One region of the Bacillus nitroreducens genome, then DNA from elsewhere that is predicted to be linked to it. Evidence: predicted binding sites of a transcription regulator. Region 1 holds the regulator's gene; the other holds the start of a gene.
What was found. The regulator Rex, encoded in region 1, represses fermentation and respiration genes when NADH is low (regulators of the CRP and FNR family bind a similar motif). The targets are predictions, from matches to a motif close to TTGTGAAATATTTCACAA.
Positions count from the first base shown of each region.

Region 2: a site for Rex is predicted at 1,563-1,580, ahead of qoxA (cytochrome aa3 quinol oxidase subunit II). Genes of this name have one in related genera too.

Region 1 covers NZ_CAXHYI020000003.1:763,852-768,071, forward strand. Annotated here, with positions in the region: gene ACWPVE_RS07500 (CPBP family intramembrane glutamic endopeptidase) at 355-1,092, shown strand; gene ACWPVE_RS07505 (YdiK family protein) at 1,096-1,299, shown strand; gene tatC (twin-arginine translocase subunit TatC) at 1,449-2,198, opposite strand; gene ACWPVE_RS07515 (twin-arginine translocase TatA/TatE family subunit) at 2,215-2,406, opposite strand; gene ACWPVE_RS07520 (redox-sensing transcriptional repressor Rex) at 2,437-3,078, opposite strand; gene moaC (cyclic pyranopterin monophosphate synthase MoaC) at 3,097-3,585, opposite strand; gene ACWPVE_RS07530 (ABC-F family ATP-binding cassette domain-containing protein) at 3,719-4,220, shown strand, end outside.
Region 2 covers NZ_CAXHYI020000003.1:525,893-530,112, reverse strand. Annotated here, with positions in the region: gene ACWPVE_RS06305 (VanW family protein) at 334-1,221, opposite strand; gene qoxA (cytochrome aa3 quinol oxidase subunit II) at 1,637-2,542, shown strand; gene qoxB (cytochrome aa3 quinol oxidase subunit I) at 2,812-4,220, shown strand, end outside.

The DNA of each region.
Region 1 (4,220 bases):
GTCAAACAACCTCCTCAGATAATTTAAATATGGATTCGTCTTATTATTAGCACTCATATCACCTGAGTGCTAACACAATTATTATATTAAATAATCTCTACTTTTTTTGCAAGTATTTGATAAAGAAATTTTTAAAAAATTTCATTCCATAAAAATGCTAAACCATCCACCTACCTATCGTATCTCACAATCAGGAAAAATAAACCTTTTATACAAAATTATTTCGTTTTTTTCTATGAAATATTGGATTTGCATTATACTAATGGATAAAGATGAATATATGTTACAATCAGATGGTGGACAAATAAATCGATATAATAGATAAATATTCCACCTAGTTAAAAGGAGATTTACATGAAAATTAGATATTGGTATGTCATTTTAACGTACATCATTATGCAGTTTTCTGGAATTCTTGGGATCCCACTTCTCTTGTTTCTTGGCGTTGGAGATGATTTGGATCCAGACAAAGCTAAAAACACAATTATTGCGACATGGACAATTATTAGTTTTGTTGCAGCGCTCCCTATTGTTTTATTTTTATTGCGACAAGATATAAGGGAAAGACATCAAAACCTTGAACGTTCTTCTAAGGGTGAAGCAATCGGGTGGGCAATTGCAGGTGTATTTATGGCCATGACTTCACAAATTTTAGCGGCTAACATCGAAATTCACCTGTTTGGAATTGAGCCAGGCTCAGAAAATACGCAAGAAATTATGGCCCTTGTGAAATCTCTTCCACTACTTGTGATTGTCGTATCCATTATTGGTCCAATACTTGAAGAGATTATTTTTAGACAAATTATTTTTGGATCATTATATAAAAAGTTCAACTTTTTCATATCGGGCTTAATTAGTTCCTTAATTTTTGCTGCTGTACATATGGATTTTACTCATATCCTTATTTATACAGCGATGGGCTTCACCTTTGCATTCCTTTATGTACAAACTAAGCGGATCATTGTACCAATTTTTGCACATGTTGCGATGAATACATTTGTCGTTGCTGTTCAGACGATTTTTGCTGATGATATAGAAAGGATTATGAAGCAAGCCGAGAAACTGCAACAAACATTTATTGGAGGCTTTTAGTATATGCGAAGAACTTCACCTTTTGCGATGGGCATCTTTTACGCGTTAATGGGAACACTTTTTACTTATTTTGCGATTGGCTTTGCAACGGAGACAATCTGGAACTTTTCCACCATTTTTCTCGTCCTGTTTGCAACCTTTGACTTCGGTATGGCCATCCGAATGTTTTCCCTACATAGTAAAATAAAAAAAGTCACAAAAAAATAACCTCACAACGGAGGTTATTTTTTATTGTCTAACTACAGCGCCTAGCCCCACTGGGTCTAGCCAATCTGTCATGAAGGTCAAAGCACAACCTTCTCGACAGATTTTCTTATGCTTGTCGGGGCTGAGCAAGGCACTTCCGCTTTTCTTTTTTATTCCATACTATTAGCAGCCATCATTTCCGCTTTCAAAGCTTTCCTATATGCACTTCTTGATACGATTATACTAATTTCATATAGTCCGAATAACGGTACAGTGACCATTAAATGCGAGATTAACTCGGGAGGTGTAATTAACCCTCCGATGACTAAAAGTATAAAATACGCATACTTCCGTATTTTAGAAAGAAACATTGGTGTTACAATTCCCAGTCTTGTTAAAAACATCACAATTACTGGCAGCTGAAACAAAAATCCGAACGGTAAGGTAAGCTGTAACAGAAATTGAAAGTATTCATTAATTCCTATCACTTGATTAATATCAAGTCGTACCGCTAATCTGGACATAAAGTTCACAACAAACGGAAACAAAATAAAATAAGAGAATGAGATTCCTACTAAAAATAAAAAAACAGAGATTGGAATATAACTTAGTGTTACCTTCCGTTCCTTCTCATACAAACCTGGACTAATAAATGCCCAAAGTTGATAAAGTAAAAAAGGCGACGAGATAACTAACGCTATAATAAACGCAAATTGCATATAAATTTTAATCGGATCTGTCATACGGAAAGCATTCATCGTTAGCTCTTTCGCTTCTTCCGCGTTTTGCAAATAAACAATTACAGGCTCGGCGAGAAAAAAGCTCCCTAATGCAACTATGAAGAAGAAAACGACTACATAAATCAGTCGTTTTCGTAGCTCACCAATATGATCGTAGACGGACATTTCTTTTTCGTTCATATGACTCATCCTATCATTACTTCACATCATGAGATTCTTTCTTCTTAACATCATCATCGTCATCATCAGCTAAACCTTTTGTCGCGTTTTTAAATTCACGCAAAGTATTCCCCGCTGCTTTTCCAAGCTCAGGTAACTTCTTAGGTCCAAAAATGAGTAATGCTGCAACCACAATTAAAAAGATACTACCGAAACCGAGACTTCCCATCGTAAGTCACCTCCCCACAAATAAAAGTTTCTATTCCTCATTTGAATAATGCTTTAAAAAGTAAACAAGTGCTTGTAGCTCAACAGCTAAATCAATATGATGAACTCGAATATGTTCAGGGACATTGATTCTTGCTGGTGTAAAATTCAAGATACCTTTTATGCCTTTAACGACAAGACGATCCGTAATCGCCTGGGCAGCGCCGACAGGTACTGTTAGGATCGCTACTGTTACATCATCAGGCAATACTTTTTCAAGATCATCTAAATGGTGTACCTTGACTCCACCAACACTATTTCCTACCTTATTATAATCCACATCAAACGCAAGCTCAATTTTTGTATTATTATTCTTCGAAAAATTATAATTCAAAAATGCTGTGCCTAAATTTCCTACACCAATTAGTGCAACTTTTGTTAATTCATCCTGATCGAGCGTTTTACTAAAAAAGGATAATAAGTAATTAACATTATAGCCATACCCTTTTTTTCCTAGCGCTCCAAAATAGGAAAAATCGCGCCTAATCGTAGCAGAATCGACCTTTACCGCTTCACTCAGTTCTGCAGATGACACCCTTTGCTTCCCCGACGCATGCAAGTTTTTCAGAAACCGATAATAAAGTGGTAGCCTTTTGGCAGTTGCTTGTGGTATTTTTGATTGTTCCAGATTCATGTGTATATTCCCCCACTACTAGCCTTTAAATTCCCTTTTGAAATCTCCATTCTTTCCACCAGTTTTTTCTGCTAGGTAGGTTGGTCCAATGACCATCCCTTTATCAACTGCTTTACACATATCATAAACTGTTAAAGCGCAGACAGAAGCAGCCGTAAGTGCTTCCATTTCTACTCCCGTGCTACCCTTTGTCTTTACTTCAACCGTAATATGAAGAATATATTCGTCTCCTACTGTCCAACTGAATGAAATATCGACGCCCTTCAATGCCAATGGATGGCACATCGGAATGAGATCTGACGTCTTTTTGGCTGCCATAATCCCTGCAACCTGTGATACTGCAAGAACATCACCCTTGCTAATCTCATTATTTACGATTTGCTCATAAATCATTTTATTTACAGTTATACTAGATTTTGCAATAGCTGTACGGACTGTATCTGACTTCTCCGTAATGTCGACCATCTTAGCTCGACCCTGCTCATTAAAATGGGTAAATGCTGACATCTATCGACCCTCCCATAAACTATACACTATTTTACCACATCTGTCTGCGAAACGTGTGTGAACATTATCATTGCAGTTGCTCTCTTACGATAATATAAGATACACTGTTGGTAGAAACAAGAGGTGAAATAGTATGATTTTACTACAAGTAAATCAGCTCAAAAAATATTTTGCTGCTGATCTTATTTTATCGAATATAAAGTTAGAAGTACAAACACGTGACCGAATTGCTATTGTTGGTCGAAACGGCGCTGGAAAATCAACACTTTTAAAAATTATAGCAGGTCAGATGTCTCATGATGGCGGCGAGATTATTAAGCCTAAAAGTGTCACAATCGATTATCTCGCTCAAGATACTGGACTTGAATCAACACTCACCATCTGGGAGGAAATGCTAACCGTATTTGCACCCTTACAAAAGCTTGAAAAAGACATTAGAACCCTTGAAGTAAAAATGGGAGATCCTTCTCTATTTGAAAATCCAATCGATTATCAAAAATTGCTAGAGGAATATGATCAGCTTCAAGTTAACTTTAAAGAAATGGGCGGCTATCAATACGAAGCTGATATTCGATCCATTTTACATGGTTTTAATTTTACAGAAGAAGACTACCAAACGAAAATTTCTAGCTTAA
Region 2 (4,220 bases), 240 kb from region 1:
AGGGTAATGGTACGCTTTCAAATGAATTAGTTTTATAAAAGGAGAGCGGGTAATTGGTTTGGTAAGCATTTTTATTCTATTTACGGCGGTGCAGATGATTTTCTCGTCGAAGAGTTAAATGGCGTGGAGCTCAAGAAAGTGAACAAGCACTATGAATAGCTTGGCAGAATATATGCTAAAACCTGATAGACCTCGATAAACTCCTAGCTAAAAAAGAGACCACAAGGTTTGCAGCCTCTTTTAAAGTCGTCAATTTTATAGGCTGAATGTTGGTGTGTCAGAACTCAACCTGTTCACTTTCTAAAACAAGCTCCTAGCATCATCCCAATAAATTTACTGTGCTTTTACTTTGGGTATAATTTTTCGAGGCGTATAGTTGATACCCTCTGAAGAGTAGACCGATACAGCGATGGTACCATAATGAACTTTCGCTCGTATCAAAATCGGCTGGTTGTATGTATTTTTAAATTTAAAATCAGGACCATACCAGCTAACAGTTGCATCACGTCCTGGAGGTACATAACCGACACGTTTGCTATGTGAATAGCGATTAACGATTTGAACACCTGCTTGATCGACCGCATTAAACAGGGTGGAAGATGTTTGGCAAATCCCCCCTCCGATTCCTTCAATTAATTCTCCTTTGATAATTTCTGGTGCAGGTTGGTAACCTCTCTCAGCAGTGCGTTTTCCCACCACCTTATTAAAAGAAAAGGTTTCATTTTGAAACAAAACATACCCATCAATGGCAGCAGCTGACAAAGCAATATTGGTGGAGCGCTCCTTATTGGAGGAATTGAAATAAGTGACATATTGCCCGATCTTTTTTGCTCGTATGGTTGATAAAAGTTCACTGTCCACTCGTGGATACAATCTTACTATTGGCACTTCAAGGTAGTTATCTTTTCCAAAAAACTTCGAATAGAATAATTTCGTAAATTTCTCTTCATTTAATTTTACGCCAACAATCTCTTTTATAATTTCACCAGATTGCCCTATTTTTGCATCCCTTGGCTCTTCATAAAGTTGCTCACTTAAATAATCAAGGAAATCTGTGAATTTTTTCGTGTTAATTGCAGGAATACCGAGTATTGGAATTACATAATCCGCACGATTAACTGTCGCAATAGGCTCTCCCTTATAGGTAATATAGAGATGATTGTCCTGAGGGGGAATTTGTTGTACCGAAAAGAAAAGCATTAAAGCCCAAAGAATTTTCAATGCCCTCACCACCTTTCAAGTTCCTTTTACTGATAGTATGGATATTTCACCTCAATTCCATTAAATCAAACCCATTATTTTCGAAATATGAGACTGTAACAAAATGTTCAAATTCACAAAAATGCCTGTGATATGCATCACATCAAGGTTTTAGAGAGATGTGTTAGGATAAACAACTTTTTACAAATAATTCCTTCTTTATTCTGTAACAACTTTTTTCTTTTTTTGATGTTATCATCATTTACACAGTGATTATGTATAAGAATTCTCTTGTTACAAATTAGCTACTCGTTATTTCACGATATTACGGAAAAACAGGTAGCTAAAAATTTTTGACAACTTTGTGAAGTTGTACACAAATTCTTCACAATCACATACTTGTGAATGAAGCATCCATTGGGAAAGGAGTACTTAAATGAAAATCAAATGGTTTTTCTTATCGATGGTTATTACTATTGCCACAGTGCTAGCAGGTTGTGAACCATTATTGGTGCTAGACCCTAAAGGCCCACAAGCTGAGAGGCAAGCTCAAGATATCCTGCTTTCAATTGGAATCATGGCATTTGTAGTTATTGTCGTTTTCGTATTGCTAACGTACATGCTTGTTAAGTATCGAGCATCTAAATTACCGGAGGATTATGAGCCACCACATATTGAAGGAAACCCTTGGGTCGAAGCGATCTGTATCGGGATTCCAGTCCTAATTGTTGGTTACCTTTCATTTGTATCGGTTCAAAGTAACTATATTGTTGAGTCAACTCCACAAGGTTATGAAAACCAAGAGCCATTGGTCATTTATGCGTCATCTTCTGATTGGAAATGGCATTTTAGCTACCCTGAAGAAGATATTGAAACAGTCAATTATTTATACATTCCAACTGACCGACCACTTGAATTTAGACTTTATTCATACGGACCAATCACAAGCTTTTGGATTCCGCAGCTAGGCGGGCAAAAATATGCTATGGCTGACATGATTACGACGTTACATCTCGCTGCTGAAGAGCAAGGGGAATTAATGGGACGTAACGCAAACTTCAGTGGTAAAGGATTCGCGGAAAACAGTTTTAGCGTTAACGCCGTATCTCCAAAGGATTTTGAAGAATGGGTAGAAGAGGTTAAAGAAACAGCAAAACCTCTTACAGAAGATAAATTTAAAGAGCTTTTAGAGCCTGGCCACCTTGGACAAATGACGTTTACTGGAACTCACCTTGGATTCGCGCCACCGCCAACTCATGACCATGGTTCAGGTGAATCAGAAGAAGGTCATGAGGAAGAGCACAGTGAGCACAATGCTCACTCAGAACACAATAATCATTAATTCCTTAATTGACATTGAAATATCACTTCATATAGGAGTTTAAAAAGGAGGATGAAGAGGACGGCTCCGACAAGAACGCCACGTCCTCATGTCTTGTCGAGACGAGCACTTCCTGTGCGTCGAAATTTCAAGGCGGTACAGCTTTGAGTACCAGAACGTATGCAGTTAATACGTGAGGATCTAAAGAAGCAAGCCAACGCAGAAATTCGACGCGTCATATTCACCGCACTTTTTAAACATCAACTACATTTGAAAGGAGTAACAAACGGATGGAATTCTTTGAACGTTTTGCTATACCACATCCTAGTCCTGCTATCTATGCAGCGATGGTTGCAATTGGACTTACCGTAATTGGAATAGTCGCTGGTTTAACCTATTTTAAAAAATGGGGTTATCTATGGCGCGAGTGGTTAACAACCGTTGACCATAAACGAATTGGTATCATGTATTTAATCTCCGCCTTAATCATGCTGTTCCGTGGTGGAGTGGATGCAGTTATGTTACGTGCACAGCTAGCTACACCAGAAGCAAAGCTATTAGATGCACAGCACTATAATGAAATATTTACAACACATGGTGTTATCATGATCATGTTCATGGCGATGCCATTTATCATTGGTTTTATGAACTACGTTGTACCTCTGCAAATCGGAGCGCGTGACGTAGCATTCCCACGCTTAAATGCGATAAGCTTCTGGCTATTCTTTATGGGGGCTATGCTATTTAATATCTCCTTTGTAATTGGGGGGTCGCCTGATGCAGGATGGACTTCATATTTCCCACTTGCAGGGAATGATTTCAGTACATCAGTAGGAACGAACTACTATATGATCGCATTACAGATCTCTGGTCTGGGTACGTTGATGACTGGGGTCAATATGATCACGACGATTTTGAAAATGAGAGCACCTGGCATGACTTTGATGAAAATGCCAATGTTCACTTGGTCAACTCTGATTGCCAACTTAATTATTGTAACAGTTTTCCCAGTTTTAACAGTTGCTTTAGCAATGGGAACAATGGATAGACTTTTTGGAACACATTTCTTTGCAAGTACAAACGGTGGAATGGATATGCTTTGGGCAAACCTATTCTGGGTTTGGGGACATCCAGAGGTATATATCTTAATCCTTCCAGCTTTCGGTATTTACAGTGAAATTATTTCAACCTTTGCAGGAAGAAACCTATATGGCTATAAATCAATGGTTGGTTCAATGGTCATTATTTCAGTTCTTTCATGTCTCGTTTGGGCACACCATTTCTTTACAATGGGACAAGGGGCTGCAGCTAATAGCTTCTTCTCAATTACAACAATGATGATTGCTGTACCAACAGGTGTGAAGATCTTTAACTGGTTGTTTACTTTATGGAAAGGTAAAATCCGTATGACAGTCCCAATGCTTTACTCAATTGGATTTATCCCATTATTCACAATTGGTGGGGTAACAGGGGTAATGCTTGCAATGTCAGCAGCGGATTACCAGTACCACAATACAATGTTCCTAGTGGCACACTTCCATAACACAATTATTCCTGGTGTAGTATTTGCGATGCTTGCTGCACTCACTTATTACTGGCCAAAAATGTTTGGATTTATGCTAAATGAACGTATTGGTAAATGGACGTTCTGGGCACTTTCTATCGGATTTGTCTTAGCATTCTTCCCAATGTATCTATC